2 regions of the Zoogloea oryzae genome follow, and region 1 is predicted to be linked to the other one. Evidence: predicted binding sites of a transcription regulator. Region 1 holds the regulator's gene; the other holds the start of a gene.
The links. Region 1 encodes FNR, which switches genes on or off when oxygen is low (the NO sensors DNR and NnrR bind a similar motif). Its sites were predicted from a motif close to TTGANCTAGNTCAA; they were not measured.
Positions count from the first base shown of each region.

Region 2: napF (ferredoxin-type protein NapF) is a predicted target of FNR. The motif match lies at 5,058-5,071, and genes of this name have one in related genera.

Region 1 covers NZ_BSPX01000105.1:2,492-10,037, reverse strand. The annotation lists gene QQK25_RS21060 (tRNA pseudouridine(65) synthase TruC) at 182-946, opposite strand; gene QQK25_RS21055 (transporter-like protein) at 1,045-3,153, shown strand; gene QQK25_RS21050 (methyl-accepting chemotaxis protein) at 3,299-3,919, shown strand; gene QQK25_RS21045 (oxygen-binding di-iron domain-containing protein) at 3,926-4,666, shown strand; gene QQK25_RS21040 (SirB2 family protein) at 4,742-5,128, shown strand; gene fnr (fumarate/nitrate reduction transcriptional regulator Fnr) at 5,129-5,863, opposite strand; gene hemN (oxygen-independent coproporphyrinogen III oxidase) at 5,983-7,377, shown strand; gene QQK25_RS21025 (sulfite exporter TauE/SafE family protein) at 7,465-7,546, shown strand, end outside.
Region 2 covers NZ_BSPX01000017.1:37,164-44,709, reverse strand. The annotation lists gene QQK25_RS07650 (TonB-dependent receptor plug domain-containing protein) at 1-1,893, shown strand, start outside; gene QQK25_RS07645 (peroxidase-related enzyme) at 2,014-2,595, shown strand; gene QQK25_RS07640 (putative bifunctional diguanylate cyclase/phosphodiesterase) at 2,599-4,932, opposite strand; gene napF (ferredoxin-type protein NapF) at 5,131-5,631, shown strand; gene QQK25_RS07630 (chaperone NapD) at 5,628-5,927, shown strand; gene napA (nitrate reductase catalytic subunit NapA) at 5,924-7,546, shown strand, end outside.

The sequences.
Region 1 (7,546 bases):
GTCAATCTTAGCCGGCCTCGGTTACAGGTGAAAGCACCGTGATGTCGCAAGGTGTTGACGCGACGAACGGCGGGAGCGTCGGGGTGGCTCCATGCGGCGAGCGGACGCTGAGCGGGTGGCTTGATCGTGTTGCCGTAGCCGGGGGTTTCCCGGCAGGCGGGGCGTTCAGGAACGCGGCGTGTCAAGCCGGGTGGGCGGCAGGCAAGTGTGGATAAAGCCCGGGTGGCAGGGCGGTGGTCCAGCCGAGGGCGTCGAGCAGCGCGGCGAAGTCGCCGTCTGGCGGGGCGACCACATCAAGCGGCTCACCGCTGACCGGATGGACGAACTGCATCCGCGCGCAGGCAAGGAGCATCCGGTGGCAGCCGAAGTGCTGCTGGAAGAAGCGGTTGTGGCGGCCCTTGCCGAAGGTGGCGTCGCCGACGATGGGGTGGGACAGGTGCTTGAGGTGGCGCCGGATCTGGTGCTTGCGGCCGGTGTGGGGCGTGAGCTCGACCAGCGCGTAGCGGCTGGTGGGGTAGCGATCCACGGCGAAGGGCAGCTCGCAGGTGGCGAGGGTGCGGAAATCGGTGACGGCGGGCTGGGCGGCGTCGGAGGTCTCGTCGCCCACCCACTCGGCGTCGTCCCGGCGGCGGGTGAGGGCGTGGTCGATGCGCCCGGCTTCGGGCGGATGGCCACGCACCACCGCGAGGTAGGTCTTGGCGACTTCCTGGCGTTCGAACTGGCCGCCGAGCTGGCGGGCGGTGTCCCGGTCGAGGGCGAACACCAGCACGCCCGAGGTGCCCCGGTCGAGACGGTGGGCCGGATGCACGTGGCGGCCGAGCTGGTCGCGCAGCAATTGCACGGCGAAGCGGGTTTCGTGGCGGTCGAGCTCGCTGCGATGGACGAGCAGCCCGGCCGGCTTGTGGATGACGACCACGTGGTCGTCCTGGAACAGGATCGGAAGCATGTTGGGATGGTAAACCGGTGGCCAGGGTCGCGGGGTGGAACCTTCCCGCCCTGCAGGAGGACGAACCTAAATCCATCTTCTCGGGGCATACTTTGCCTATGTCAAATACGTTTACCCTCGACGCGGCGCTAGCCGAGGCCTTCACCCGCGACGCCCTGCTCACCTCCATCCACTCCGTGCTGCCCGAGCAGCGACAGGGGCAGCGCGACCTTCCCAGGCTCGCCGCGCGCCTCGCTGCGCTGGTGGCCGCCGCCGACCTGCCCGACCGGCTCGACGCCTGGCGGGCGCTGACCGCCTGGTTGGCCGGCGGTGCCCTGTGGAGCGATGTGTACATCGATTCGGCCGACGTGCACGGCTCTGCCACCCAGCGTTTCGCGGTGCTGATGGACGTGCTCGCCGCCCATCCCGACCTGGCCGCCGCGGTGCGCCGGGCGATCCGCTGCATCCTCGACGAGACCGACGGGGCCAACCTGTTCGGCGAGGTGGGGATTCCCAGCGACCGGGGCTTTCTGTCGGAGTTCGGCGACCGGCTGACCGCCAAGCTCATCCCGTCGCCCCGGGACGACCACGATCTTTCGCACCTGATGAGCCGCAGCTTCCGGCGCAACAAGGATCTGACCCTCATCCGTGGCCTGCAGCCGTCCACCTTTCAGCGGGCCGTGGATCTGCTGTTCCCGGCTGATGATCCGGGGATGAGCACGGCGCTGAAGGGCGCGATGGCCGATGGTTTCCGGCTGCTCCTGGCCCGGGTCCAGGGGCAGGGCCTGTCCCTCAAGCTGCGGGCCCGGGGCGAGCATCGGCCGGTGGCCCGCTCGCCCTTCCGGCGGCTCGCCGACAGCGGCGAGAATCTGCTTTGCGCCTGGGAGCAGGGCCGCGTGTCGATGCAGCTCGTCGAGGCCTGGCAGCTCGATCTGGCCGCCTGCCGGGACGAGATGCACCTGATCTCCACGCGCCTCGAATCCGAGGGCATCAGCGTGGATATCGTGTATGGGCTGGACGTGCTCGACCGCTGCCTCACGCGGATGGAGACCATCGTCGGGGTGATGGCCGCCGACCCCGGCTCGCCGGGGCCTGTCCTCTTGCTGCTCCAGCAACTGGCCTACGCGGCCCACGAGAGCGCCAGCCTGCGCCATCTGGTGCGGGCCAACTTGCAGCGCCTGCAGCGGCGCATCGTCGACCGCGCGGGCAAGACCGGCGAGCATTACATCGCTGAAAACAACGAGGACTACCGCCATATCTGGACAGCCGCTGCCGGCGGCGGGCTGCTGACGGTGGGCACCGCGGCGATGAAGATGACCGTCGCCGGCGCCGGGCTGGCGCTGTTCCTGGAAGGGCTTGGCTCCGGCATCAACTACGCGGTGAGCTTCCTGCTCCTCCAGGCGCTCGGGCTGATCCTCGCCACCAAGCAGCCGGCGATGACCGCCGCCGCCTTCGCGGCCATCATCCGTGACCGCAAGGGCAACGAGCGCCTCGACGTGATCGTCGATTACGCGGCGTGCATCTGTCACTCGCAGCTGGCGGCGACCATCGCCAACGTGGTGGTGGTGGCCTGCGGCGCCTACGCCTTCGATGCGGCGTGGCGCCTTGCCACCGGGCACGCCTTCCTCACCACCGACGAGGCCCGTTATGTCTTCCATTCCCTCAGCCCGGTCGATAGCGGGACAGTGTTCTACGCGGCGCTCACCGGGGTGATCCTGTACCTCGCGGCGCTGGTGGGTGGCTGGGTGGATAACTGGGCGGTGTATCACCGGCTGCCCCAGGCGATCGCCGAGCACCGGCTGGGCAACCGCTTCGGGCGGCTGCGCATGATGCGGCTCGCCGGCATCGTGTCGCGCAACATGTCGGGCTGGGCGACCAACATCTCCCTCGGGCTGATGCTGGGGATGACGCCGGTGCTCGGCAAGTTCTTCGGGCTGCCGCTGGATGTGCGTCACGTGACGCTCAACTCCGGCATCCTCAGCCTTGCCACGTCGTCCCTCGAGATGAAGTGGGTCGGCACCGGGCTGCTCACGCTGGCGGTGGCCGGCGTCGGGGTGATGTTCGTGCTCAACCTCGGGGTGAGCTTCGCCCTGTCGCTGATGACCGCCGTGCGCGCCTACGATCTGCCCAAGTCCGACCTGCGCGAGCTGCGCCGCCGTCTGTGGCATCGCCTGCGCACCCGGCCGCGGGATTTCCTGCTCCCGCCGAAGCGCCCGGCGGCTTCCTGAGGGTGCTGCGGGGAGGCTCAAGCTTGACGGCATCACGCCGTTAATCTCCCCGCGGCAGCCGGCCGGCTCATCCCGATGGGATCGAGGGCGGCGACCGCTCCGATCGATGCGTCCCACCCATGCGGTCCGTCACCGAGAGCCCCGAATGAATGCGCCCGAACGAAACCTCAAACTGACCAACCACCGCTCCGGCGAGCTTGCCGGCATCGTGCGGGTCAACGAAGAAATCAAGGCCATCGTCGCGACGGCCTTCCGGATCAACCTGATGGCCCTCAACGCCATCTTCCTGGCCAAGCGCGCGGGCAACGCCGCGCTGGGCTTCGGCGTGCTCTCCAACGAACTGCGCCGCTTCGCCCAGGATCTCACCCGACACATGGCCTCGCTGCGCGACATGACCTCCGGCTCGGTGGGCAGCGTCACCGGCGTCGTCCAGCAGCAGCGCAACTCGCGGATCCTCGCCGAGGCGATCCGCCTCGCCGGCGAGGTGCCCGGCGTGCGCGAGGCCCGCAAGCGCGGGATGGCGCGCCTGTCGGCCCAGCAGGTCAAGCTGCGCGCCCTCGACCTGCGCCTGCGCGCGGCGGTCGAGGAGACCCAGCAACTGGTCGAACTGGGCGGCGTGCTGGCCCGCTCGGCCAAGATCGAGGCGGCTTACGGCGGCGGGTTCAGCCCGGCGCTGATGCAGGTCTCGACGGATTTCGCGGAGGTGATCGCGCAGATCAAGCGATCCCTCGAAGTGCTCGGCAAGGAACGGCTCGTAAAGGACTAGGAACCCATGAAGCAGGCTCACTGTATCTTCCAGGAAGACGACCACCGCTGGCTGGCGATCGCGCGCGATGCGACCAAGCCGGGCTACATCATCGACACCAACGAATACGTGATCGTCGATGGCGAGGAGGCGCTGCTGTGCGACCCGGGCGGCATCGAGATCTTTCCGGCGGTCTTCTCGGCCCTGTCGGCAGAGTGCGACCCCACCAAGCTGGCCGGCCTGTTCGCCTCCCACCAGGACCCGGACATCATCTCGTCCCTGGCCCTGTGGCTGGAGTTCAAGCCGGATCTCAAGTGCTACACCAGCTGGCTGTGGCAGTCCTTCCTGCCCCACTTCGGCGGCGAGGACACCACCTTCGTGCCGATTCCCGATCCGGGCATGACCATCAAGCTCGGCAGCCTCGAACTGCAGGCCGTGCCGGCCCATTATCTGCACTCGTCGGGCAACTTCAACCTGTATGACCCGAAGGCCAAGATCCTGTTCTCCGGCGACATCGGCGCGGCGCTGCTGCCGCCCGACCAGGGCGGGCTGTACGTGGAGGATTTCTCCCGCCACATCCGCCACGCGGAAGCCTTCCACAAGCGCTGGATGGGCTCCGACCGGGCCAAGCGTGACTGGTGCGAGCGCGTCTCGCGGCTGGAGATCGACATGCTGGTGCCCCAGCACGGCTCGATCTACCAGGGCGCCGACGTGCAGCGCTTCATCAACTGGTTCGCGGCGCTGGAAGTGGGCGTGCTGCGCGGCTGAAGTTGAGGCCCCGCAAGGACGGGGCAGGGCGGATGCCCGAAAATGTCGTCAAGGCGTAACCCCATCCGAGGCGACATGTACCTGCTCATCAAGCATCTCCACATCACCTGCGTCGTGCTGAGCGGCGCGGGTTTTCTTTTGCGCGGCTGGTGGTCGATCACCGGATCGCCGCTGCTCAAGGCCCGGCTGACCCGGCGCCTGCCTCACGTGATCGACTCGTGTCTGCTCGCCAGCGCCATCGCTCTGGCGTGGATGGCCGGGCAATACCCCTTCGTGGATGGCTGGCTGACCGCCAAGGTGCTGGGCCTGCTGGCCTACATCGGCCTAGGTGTCGTGGCCCTGCGACCGACGCGGCCGCTCGGCGTGCGCGTGGTGGCGCTCGCCGCGGCGGCGGCCGTGTTTTCGTACATTGTGTCAGTGGCGCTCACCAAGAACCCGGCGGGCTGGCTCGCGCTCGTCTGATCAGATGGCGTGGTGGTTCAGCAGCCGCTTGAGCCCCGGGGTGTCAAGGATGCGGATGTGCTTCTGCTGGACCGCCACCAGGCCTTCTTCCTGGAAGCGCGAGAAGGCGCGGGAGACGGTTTCGAGCTTCAGGCCCAGGTAGGAGCCGATCTCGTCGCGGGTCATGCGCAGATGGAACTCGGACGGCGAGAAACCCCGCGCGGTGAAGCGCTGGGACAGGTTGAGCAGGAAGGCGGCGAGGCGTTCCTCGGCGCGCATGGAGCCGAGCAGCATCATCACGCCGTGGTCGCGCACGATCTCGCGGCTCATGATCTTGTGGAACTGGTGCTGCAGGCTCTCGACCTGACGCGACAGCTCTTCGAGGCGGCTGAAGGGGATCACGCACACTTCGCTGTCTTCGAGGGCGATGGCGTTGCACGAGTGGTGTTCGGTGCTGATGCCGTCCAGCCCCAGGACTTCGCCGGTCATCTGGAAACCGGTGACCTGATCGCGGCCGTCCTCCAGAATGACATCGGTCTTGAACGAGCCGGCGCGGATCGCGTAGATCGCCTCGAAGGACTCCCCGGAGCGGTAGAGATGCTGCTGACGCTTGATCTTGCGACGGCTGCCGACGAGCTCGTCGAGCTGGTTTATTTCCCGCGGGTCGAGCCCGAACGGCAGGCACAGCTCGCGCAGATTACACTGGGAACAAGCTGTCTTGATCTCGATAATTGTTGCTGGAATCGCAGAATTCATCTGTACGCTTACCACCTGGACTTGAGAGGATTTACCAACCTTTGGAGCCCTTTGATCCACATCAATACGATTACAGGATGATTCTGCGATCGTTTCGCGGAATTAATAGAAGCACGCCCATGAACGCGACTCAAAAAGATCTGATCTTCGACCCCGAGCTCATTCGCAAGTTTGATGTGAATGGCCCGCGTTACACTTCGTATCCGACCGCAGACCGCTTCGTCGAGGCCTTCAACTCCGACGCGCTGTGCGACTGGCTCGGCAAGAGGTCGATCGGCGGGATTGGCAAACCGCTCTCATTATACTTCCACATCCCGTTCTGCAATACGATCTGCTACTACTGCGCCTGCAACAAAATCATCACCAAGGATCACGGGCGCTCGGCCAAGTATCTGGAGTACCTCGAGAAGGAGGTTGATCTTCAGGTCGCCTGCCTGCAGGGCCCGCGGGAGGTGCTGCAGCTTCACCTGGGCGGCGGCACGCCCACCTTCCTGTCCCACGACGAGCTGCGCCAGCTGATGGGCATCGTGAAGAAGCACTTCACGCTGGTGCCCGACGGCGAGTACTCCATCGAGGTCGACCCCCGCAAGGTCGATGAAGCCACCGTCGCGCTGCTGGCCGAGCTGGGCTTCAACCGCATGAGCGTCGGCATCCAGGATTTCAACCCGGATGTGCAAAAGGCCGTCAATCGCGTCCAGAGCGAGGAAGAAACCAAGCTGGTGATCGACGCGGCCCGCGCCCACGGCTTCAAGTCGGTGAGTGTCGACCTGATCTACGGCCTGCCCAAGCAGAACGTTATCAGCTTCAACCGCACCCTTGAGCAGATCCTGGCCCTGTCGCCGGATCGCCTGTCGATCTACAACTACGCGCACCTGCCGAGCCTCTTCAAGCCCCAGCGCCGCATCGTCGACGCGCAGCTGCCGTCGGGCGAGACCAAGCTGCAGATCCTGCAGCTGGCCATCCGCCGCCTCACCGAGGCCGGCTACGTCTACATCGGCATGGACCACTTCGCCAAGCCGACCGACGAGCTCACCACCGCCCAGCGCCAGGGCCGCCTGCACCGCAACTTCCAGGGCTACTCGACCTACGCCGAGTGCGACCTGCTGGCCTTCGGCGTCTCCGCCATCGGCAAGGTCGGGCCGACGTACGCCCAGAACGTGAAGACGCTGGACGAGTACTACGACATCCTCGACACCGGCCGCCTGCCGGTGCTGCGCGGCATCGAGTTAACCCCGGACGACCTGCTGCGCCGGGCGATCATCCAGGCGCTCATGTGCCACTTCGAGCTGTCCATCGAATCCATCGAGATCGCCCACTTGATCGACTTCAAGAAGTACTTCGCTGCCGAGCTCGCCGACCTGCGCGAGATGGAGAAGGGCGGCCTCCTGAAGATCGACGACCAGTGGATCAGCGTGCTGCCCGCTGGCCGGATGCTGGTGCGGGCCATCGCGATGGTGTTCGACCGTTACCTGCGCTCCGACCGGGAGCGGACCCGCTACTCCAAGGTGATCTGATTCGCCGTCTGGTTGCTCCGGATCGTCAGGACTAAACTATGCGCCCCGTGACCTCGCGGGGCGCTTTTCATTTGCAGGGTTGAAACCATGCCGGAAACCGGTTACTTCGCAGTCTTCCTGATCGGCCTGCTGGGCGGCACCCACTGCGTGGCCATGTGCGGTGGCATCG
Region 2 (7,546 bases), on a different contig from region 1:
CTCGAAGAGCTGGCCGAGGTGCGCATCCTCGCCACGCCCAAGTTTGCCGAGGACGCCGAACATTCCCCGTCTGCCATCACCATCGTCACCCGCGCCGACATCCGTACCTTCGGCTGGCGCACCCTGGCCGACGTGCTGCGCTCGCTGCAGGGCTTCACCGTCACCGACGACCACACGTATTCGTACGCCGGTGTGCGCGGCGTGTCGGCGCCCGGGGATTACCGCCAGCGCTTCCAGGTGCTCATCGACGGGATGAGCGTCAATGAGAACGTCTTTGCCAGCGTGCCGGTGGATTCGGCCTTTCCCCTCGATCTCGACCTCGTCGAGCGCATCGAGGTGATCCGCGGGCCCAGCGCCTCGGTGTACGGCGGCGACTCGATGTTCGGGGTGGTCAATCTGGTCACCCGCAGCGGCGACAGCCTGAACGGCAACGAGGCGGCCCTGTCGCTCGGTAGTGGCCTCGACCGTCGCGCCCGCCTGACCCGCGGCGGCGAGACCGATGGCGGCATCGGCTACCTGGTGTCGGCCAGCGGGTTCAACGCCCAGGGGCAGGGGATGGATTTTCCCGAGATGGGCGCGGCCGGTATCGACACCCGCGCCACCCGGCTGCGTGGCGAAACCGGCGGGCGGCTGTTCGCCCAGCTGCGCAGCAACGACTGGCGCGCCACGCTCACGCACTCCGAGCGGGACCGCATCGTGCCCACCGGCAGCTACACCACCGATTTCAACGACCCGGCGCACCGGGAGAAGGACGTCTTCACCCTCGCCGAACTCGGCGCCGTGCAGGCGCTGGACGGCGACACCACGGTGCACGAGCGGGTGTACTTCGGCCGCTACCGTTACCGGGGCGTGTTTCCCTACACCGAAGCGCCCGATTACGTCCTCAACCGGGACGACGTGGTGGGCGAGTGGTGGGGCATGGAGGGGCGGGTGGTCAGCCGGGCGCTGGCCGGCCAGCGCTGGACGGTCGGCGCCGAACTGCGCGAAAACCTGCGCCAGGATCAAAAGAATGCCGACGCGGGCTACGGTTGCTACGGCCTGTCGACAAGCCCGTGTCTCGACAGCCGCGAGCAAAGTCGCCTGTTCAACCTGTACGCCCAGAACGAGATCAACCTGGGCCCGGCCACCTTGCTGACCCTCGGCATGCGCTTCGACCAGCGCTTTGGCGGCAACCGTCACTGGAGCCCCCGCGTCGGGCTGGTCCACGAAACCGCCAACGCCGGCATCTTCAAGCTGCTGTACGCCAGCGCCTTCCGCGATCCGACGGTGTTCGAGCGCTTCTACACCACCCCGACCTACATCTACGGCAACCCCGTGCTCCGCGCCGAGCGCATGCAGTCGATCGAGGCAGCATGGGAGAAACGGATCGGCAACGGCCGGCTGACGGCTTCGGTCTATCTGTTCCGCCTGAAGGACCTGATCGCCCCGGACGTCGACACCGGCGTGGTGCGCAACAGCGGGCCGCTCACCGGCCAGGGGCTGGAGCTGGAGTACGAGCAGCGCTGGCTCGACCGCTACAGCCTGCGCACCGGCTACACCTTCCAGCAGCCCCGGGGCGATGGCGGCCGCCCGGAGAACGCAGCGCGCCACATGCTCAAGGCCAATCTGGGCGCCGAACTGGGCGGCGGCTTCATCGCCGGCCTCGAAGGCCAGTACGTCAGCACCCGGCTCACCGGTGACGGCGGGCGGCGTGTCCCCGACTACGCCATCGCCAACCTCAACCTGCGCTACGTGCCGGCCGGCCCGGCGTGGGAACTGGCGCTGGGCCTGTACAACCTGTTCGACATCCGCTTCAGCGAGCCCGCCGCCGGCGACACGACCGTCGCCGGTGCGCGCTGGACGATGCCGCAGCTGGGGCGGACTGCGATGCTCACCGCCAGGCTGGGTTTTTGATGCGGGCCGTGCAAATTCCGTCAATCGGATTGACCTTTCCGCCGATCTGAGCCGGCGGGGTTTTCAGCCCGGCGGGGCGTCGTACACTGGTGTGACAACAACTCACATCAGGAGACCCGCATGACCGCCCTGCCCGTCAGCCGCTACCCCATCCCCGATCTCGCCAGCCTGCCCGACGACGTGCGCGAGCGCATCCTCGGCGTGCAGGAGAAGGCCGGCTTTGTGCCCAACGTCTTCCTCACCCTGGCCCACCGGCCGGCCGAGTTCCGCGCCTTCTTCGCCTACCACGACGCGCTGATGGAGAAGGACGAGGGCCTCACCAAGGCCGAGCGCGAGATGATCGTCGTCGCCACCTCGGGCGCCAACCAGTGCCTGTACTGCGTGGTGGCCCACGGCGCGATCCTGCGCATCCGCGCCAAGAATCCCCGCGTCGCCGACCAGCTCGCCACCAACTACCGCAAGGCCGAGATCACCCCGCGCCAGCGCGCGATGCTGGATTTCGCCATGAAGCTGTCGGCGGATTCCGCGTCGGTGGGCGACGCCGACATCGACACCCTCAAGGCCCACGGCTTCGACGACGAGGCGATCTGGGACATCGGCGCGATCACCGCCTTCTTTGCCATGAGCAACCGCCTGGCCAACCTCACCTCGATGCGCCCCAACGACGAGTTCTATCTGATGGGGCGCCTGCCCAAGACGTGACGCTCAGGCGCCCACGGCCTCCGGCGCGGCGAGCAGGGCGTTGAAGGCCTCGTTCGTCAGCGGACGGCCGAGCAGGTAGCCCTGAAAGGCGTCGCAGCCGAGTTCCTGCAGGGCGCGCAGCTGGAACGCATCCTCGATGCCCTCGGCCGTGCACTGCAGCTTGAGGGCGCGAGCCAGCCCGATCACCGCCCGCAGCATCGCCATCGCCTGGCCGCCAGGCTGGAGCAGGGGCTGGATGAAGGCCCGGTCGATCTTCAGGCGGTCGAAGCCGAAGTGCTGCAGGTAGGACAGCGACGAGAAGCCGGTGCCGAAGTCATCCAGCGCCAGTTGCACGTCGAGCGCACGCAGGGCTTCGAGCACGCGGCGTGCGATGCGCCGGTCGGCGAGGGTCGATTCGGTGATCTCCAGCTCCAGCCGGCGGGCCGGTAGTCCGCTGTCGCTGAGCGCCTTGCGCACCGCATCGACCAGCCCCAGGTCGTTGAGCTGGCGTACCGACAGATTGACAGCCACCCGCAGGGGGCGATCCCAGCCCACTGCGTCGGCACAGGCCCGGCGCAGCACCCACAGCCCGATGGGCACGATGAGGCCGGACTCCTCGGCCAGCTCCAGGAAGTCGGATGGCGGCAGCAGGCCCAGGTGCGGGTGCCGCCAGCGCAGCAGCGCCTCGGCCGCCACCGGCGGGCCGCCGCCGGCCTCGAAGACGGGCTGGTAATGCACCTCCAGGGTGCCGCGGCGGATCGCCTCGGACAGCTCGTGGGTCCGCCGCAAGCGCGTCGACACCCGCGTGCCGATCTCCTCGTCGAACACGACCAGGGTGTTGCGACCTTTCATCTTGGCGGCGTAGAGGGCCATGTCGGCGCAGCGCAGCAGATCGGTGCGGTTGTGGGCGTGGGCCGGCGCGAAGGCCAGCCCGGCGCTGGTACGCACCTCCAGGCGCAGATCGCCGATCAGGAATGGGTGGCTCAGGTTTTCGAGGACGCGCCGGCTGTGGTCCGCCATCGCCATCGGGCCGCCAGCGCCCGCCAGCAGGATGGCGAACTCGTCGCCCCCCAGGCGGGCCAGGGCCAGCCGGGTGCTGCCGCCGGGCGGCTTCTCGAGGCGGCGGGCGACCGCCGCGAGGAGGCGGTCGCCAACCCCGTGGCCGTGGGCATCATTGACGGCCTTGAAGGCGTCCAGATCGAGCACCAGCAGGCCGACGGGCTGGGCCGGCCCGGCCGGGTGGAAGCAGGTGTCGAGGGCGTGGTTGAACGCATGGCGATTGGCCAGCCCGGTGAGGCTGTCCCGGGTGGCGAGCCGTTCGAGTTCCTGGCGGTGGATCTGGTCGGCGGTGACATCCACGCCCACCCCGCGCCAGCCGATCACCTCGCCGCGGCCGGATAGCAGCGGCTTGCCGCTGAGCGACCACCACTGGCTGCCCGCTGACGTCTGCAGCGGCAGGATCAGGTCGCGGAAGGCCCGGTGGCTGGCGAGCCGGCTGGCCAGCAGGCGGGTGGCGTTGGCGAGATCGGTCCGGCGGCTGGCGTTGGCGGTCTCCAGCGCGGCGATCAGCCCGACCCCCAGCAGCGACGCGTCGCTACGGCCGAGGGCTTCGGCGAGGCGTGTCGAGGCGTGGGTGAGCCGCCCGTGGGCGTCGCATGCCCAGAACCAGTCGCGGGAGGCGTCTTCGAAGTCGGTCAGCAGCAGGGCGACCATCTGGGTCTGGCGCTCGGCCTCGAACTCGGCCAGGCAGCGTTCGACGAACTCCCGGGACGTGGCGAGCATGTCGCGGGTGACCACGGCGGCGTAGAGCAGCACGGCCACCGCCGCGGCGAGGCTGGTCTCCCGGTCGATCTGCCAGAGGGTGATCAGGGCCGCCGTCACCAGGGTGCCGAGCCACACCATGCCGGCCGGGGGGAACCGGGCGTAGCTGAGGGCTTCGGCAAACAGCACGCCGGCACTGAGGATGCCCAGCTGCATGCGCAGCTCGTCGTTGCCGCGCAGGAACAGCCAGCTGGTCATCACGATGAACAGCAGCGCGGTGACCAGCGCCTGCAGACAGACCAGCTCCGGCGTGATCAGCCGGGGGCTGTCGAGGCCCCGGGCGAGGCGCGGCAGCCAGAACTTCGACAGGGGGTTCAGGGCCATCGCGGCCAGCCACGCCACTGCCAGATAGGGGTCGATCAGCGGCCCGGCCATCCACACGAAGAGCGTGGCGACCGCCAGCATGGCCAGATCGGTGACCCACAATGAGGTGCGGGCGCGGTCCAGCTGACGTTCGAGCAGCCGCGCCTCGTCAAGCCCGGCCGGCCTCCAGGCATCCCTGATGCCAGCCAGAAGTCCACTTGGGCGGATACGCACAGGTGGCAAGGGTCTGGTCGTCAATGTGATGCCTTCTGGCAATGTCAATGGATTATTTTAACAGATTGTGATGTTCCTGGCGGTCTGGTCGGGGTGCGCGTGGTGGGCGACACCTTGGGAAATCCTTCGCATAGATCAAGGATTTCGGTCGGGCGGAGGCATAGGATCGATCCCCTCGACAATGACCACGAGCCCAACATGGATGTTTCCCGCCGCCGCTTTCTGGGTGCACGTGTGCCCGGCCCGGCGCCGTTTCGTCCGCCGTGGAGTGTCGTGGAGGCCGCCTTCCTCGATCGTTGCACCCGCTGCGACGACTGCGTGAAGGCCTGCCCCACCGGGCTCCTGCAGCGGGGTGACGGGGGGTATCCGGAAGCCGACTTCTCGGCCGCGGCCTGCACTTTCTGTGGCGACTGCGCCAAGGCCTGTGCCAGCGGCGCCATTGGCCGCGACACCACGCAGCCGCCCTGGTCGTTCGGGGTCGTCATCGGCGAAGGCTGCCTGGCAGCCCAGAACGTCGAGTGCCGCATCTGCGGCGAAGCCTGCGATGCCGGCGCGATCCGTTTCCGTCCCCGTATCGGCGGCGTTCCGCTGCCCGATGTCGATCTCGCCGCATGCACTGGCTGCGGCGCCTGCATTGCGCCCTGCCCGGTGGTGGCGGTGACCCGCAAGGCCCTTCCTTCCGCCCTGGAGCAATCATGAACATCGTCAGTCTCGTCCTGCGCATCAAGCCGGAGACCCGGGCGGAGGCCGAAGCGGCCCTGACCGCCTTTCCCGGCGTCGAATGCCACGGCATGTCGGACGACGGCAAGCTCGTCGTCACCGTCGAAGACGCCGAAGGCGCCGCCATGTCCGACACCCTCATCGCCCTGCACCGCGTGCCGCAGGTGCTCGCCGCCACCCTGGCCTACGAGCACTGCGGCGTCGAGGACGGCGACAGCCCTGTTTCGAATCAACCGGAAGCCCTGAAATCCCCCTGCGAGGAGGCTCAATCATGACCATCAACCGACGCGACTTCATCAAGACCCAGGCGATCGCCACGGCCGCCGCCACGGCCGGCATTTCGCTGCCCGCCCTCGCAGCGAAGAAGGAGGACGCCCCGGCGCCCGCCGAGAACGCCACCGCCGTGCGCTGGGACAAGGCGGCCTGCCGCTTCTGCGGTACCGGCTGCTCGGTGCTGGTGGGCGTGCAGAACGGCCGTGTGGTGGCCACTCAGGGCGATCCGGATTCCCAGGTCAATCGCGGCCTGAACTGCATCAAGGGCTACTTCCTGTCCAAGATCATGTACGGCGAGGACCGCCTCACCCGCCCGCTGCTGCGCATGAAGGACGGCAAGTACAGCAAGGACGGCGAGTTCACCCCGATCACCTGGAACCAGGCCTTCGACATCATGGCCGAGAAGTGGAAGACCGCGCTGAAGGCCGAAGGCCCGGGCTCGATCGCCATGTTCGGCTCTGGCCAATGGACGATCTGGGAAGGCTATGCCGCCGCCAAGCTGATGAAGGCCGGCTTCCGCTCCAACAACCTCGACCCCAACGCGCGCCACTGCATGGCCTCGGCCGTGGCCGGCTTCATGCGCACCTTCGGCATCGACGAGCCGATGGGCTGCTACGACGACATCGAGCAGGCCGACGCCTTCGTGCTGTGGGGCAGCAACATGGCCGAGATGCATCCGATCCTGTGGACGCGCATCACCGACCGCCGCCTCACCAAGACCGACGTGCAGGTGCACGTGCTGTCCACCTTCGAGCATCGCAGCTTCGAGCTGGCCGACAACGGCATGATCTTCGTGCCCCAGACCGACCTGGCGATCCTCAACTACATCTGCAATCACATCATCCAGGCGGGCAAGGTCAACCAGGAGTTCGTCAAGAAGAACGTCAACTTCAAGATGGGCGAGACCGACATCGGCTTTGGCCTGCGCCCGGCCCACGCGCTGGAGAAGGACGCCAAGTTCAACGGCTACCCCGGCGCCGACGGCAAGCCCAAGAACAACCCGAACGACGCCAAGCCGGCCACGTTTGAAGACTTCAAGAAGTTCGTCTCGACCTACACCCTCGACTACACCGCCAAGCTCACCGGCGTGCCCAAGGATCGCCTGCAGAAGCTGGCCGAGCTGTACGCCGACCCGAAGAAGAAGGTCGTCAGCTTCTGGACGATGGGCTTCAACCAGCACACCCGCGGCACCTGGGTGAACAACATGATCTACAACGTCCACCTGCTGGTGGGCAAGATCTCCACCCCGGGTTCCGGCCCGTTCTCCCTCACCGGCCAGCCGTCGGCCTGCGGCACCGCCCGTGAAGTGGGCACCTTCGCCCACCGTCTGCCGGCCGACATGGTAGTGACCAACCCGGATCACCGCCACCACACCGAAGAGATCTGGCAGCTGCCCGAAGGCACCATCAACGAGAAGATCGGCTACCACGCCGTGGCCCAGAGCCGCGCCCTGAAGGACGGCAAGCTCAAGTGCTACTGGACGAGCACCACCAACAACATGCAGGCCGGCCCCAACGTCAACCAGGAGATCTACCCGGGCTGGCGCAACCCGGCGGCCTTCGTGGTGGTGTCGGATGTATACCCCACCGTCTCGGCCCTCGCCGCCGACCTGATCCTCCCG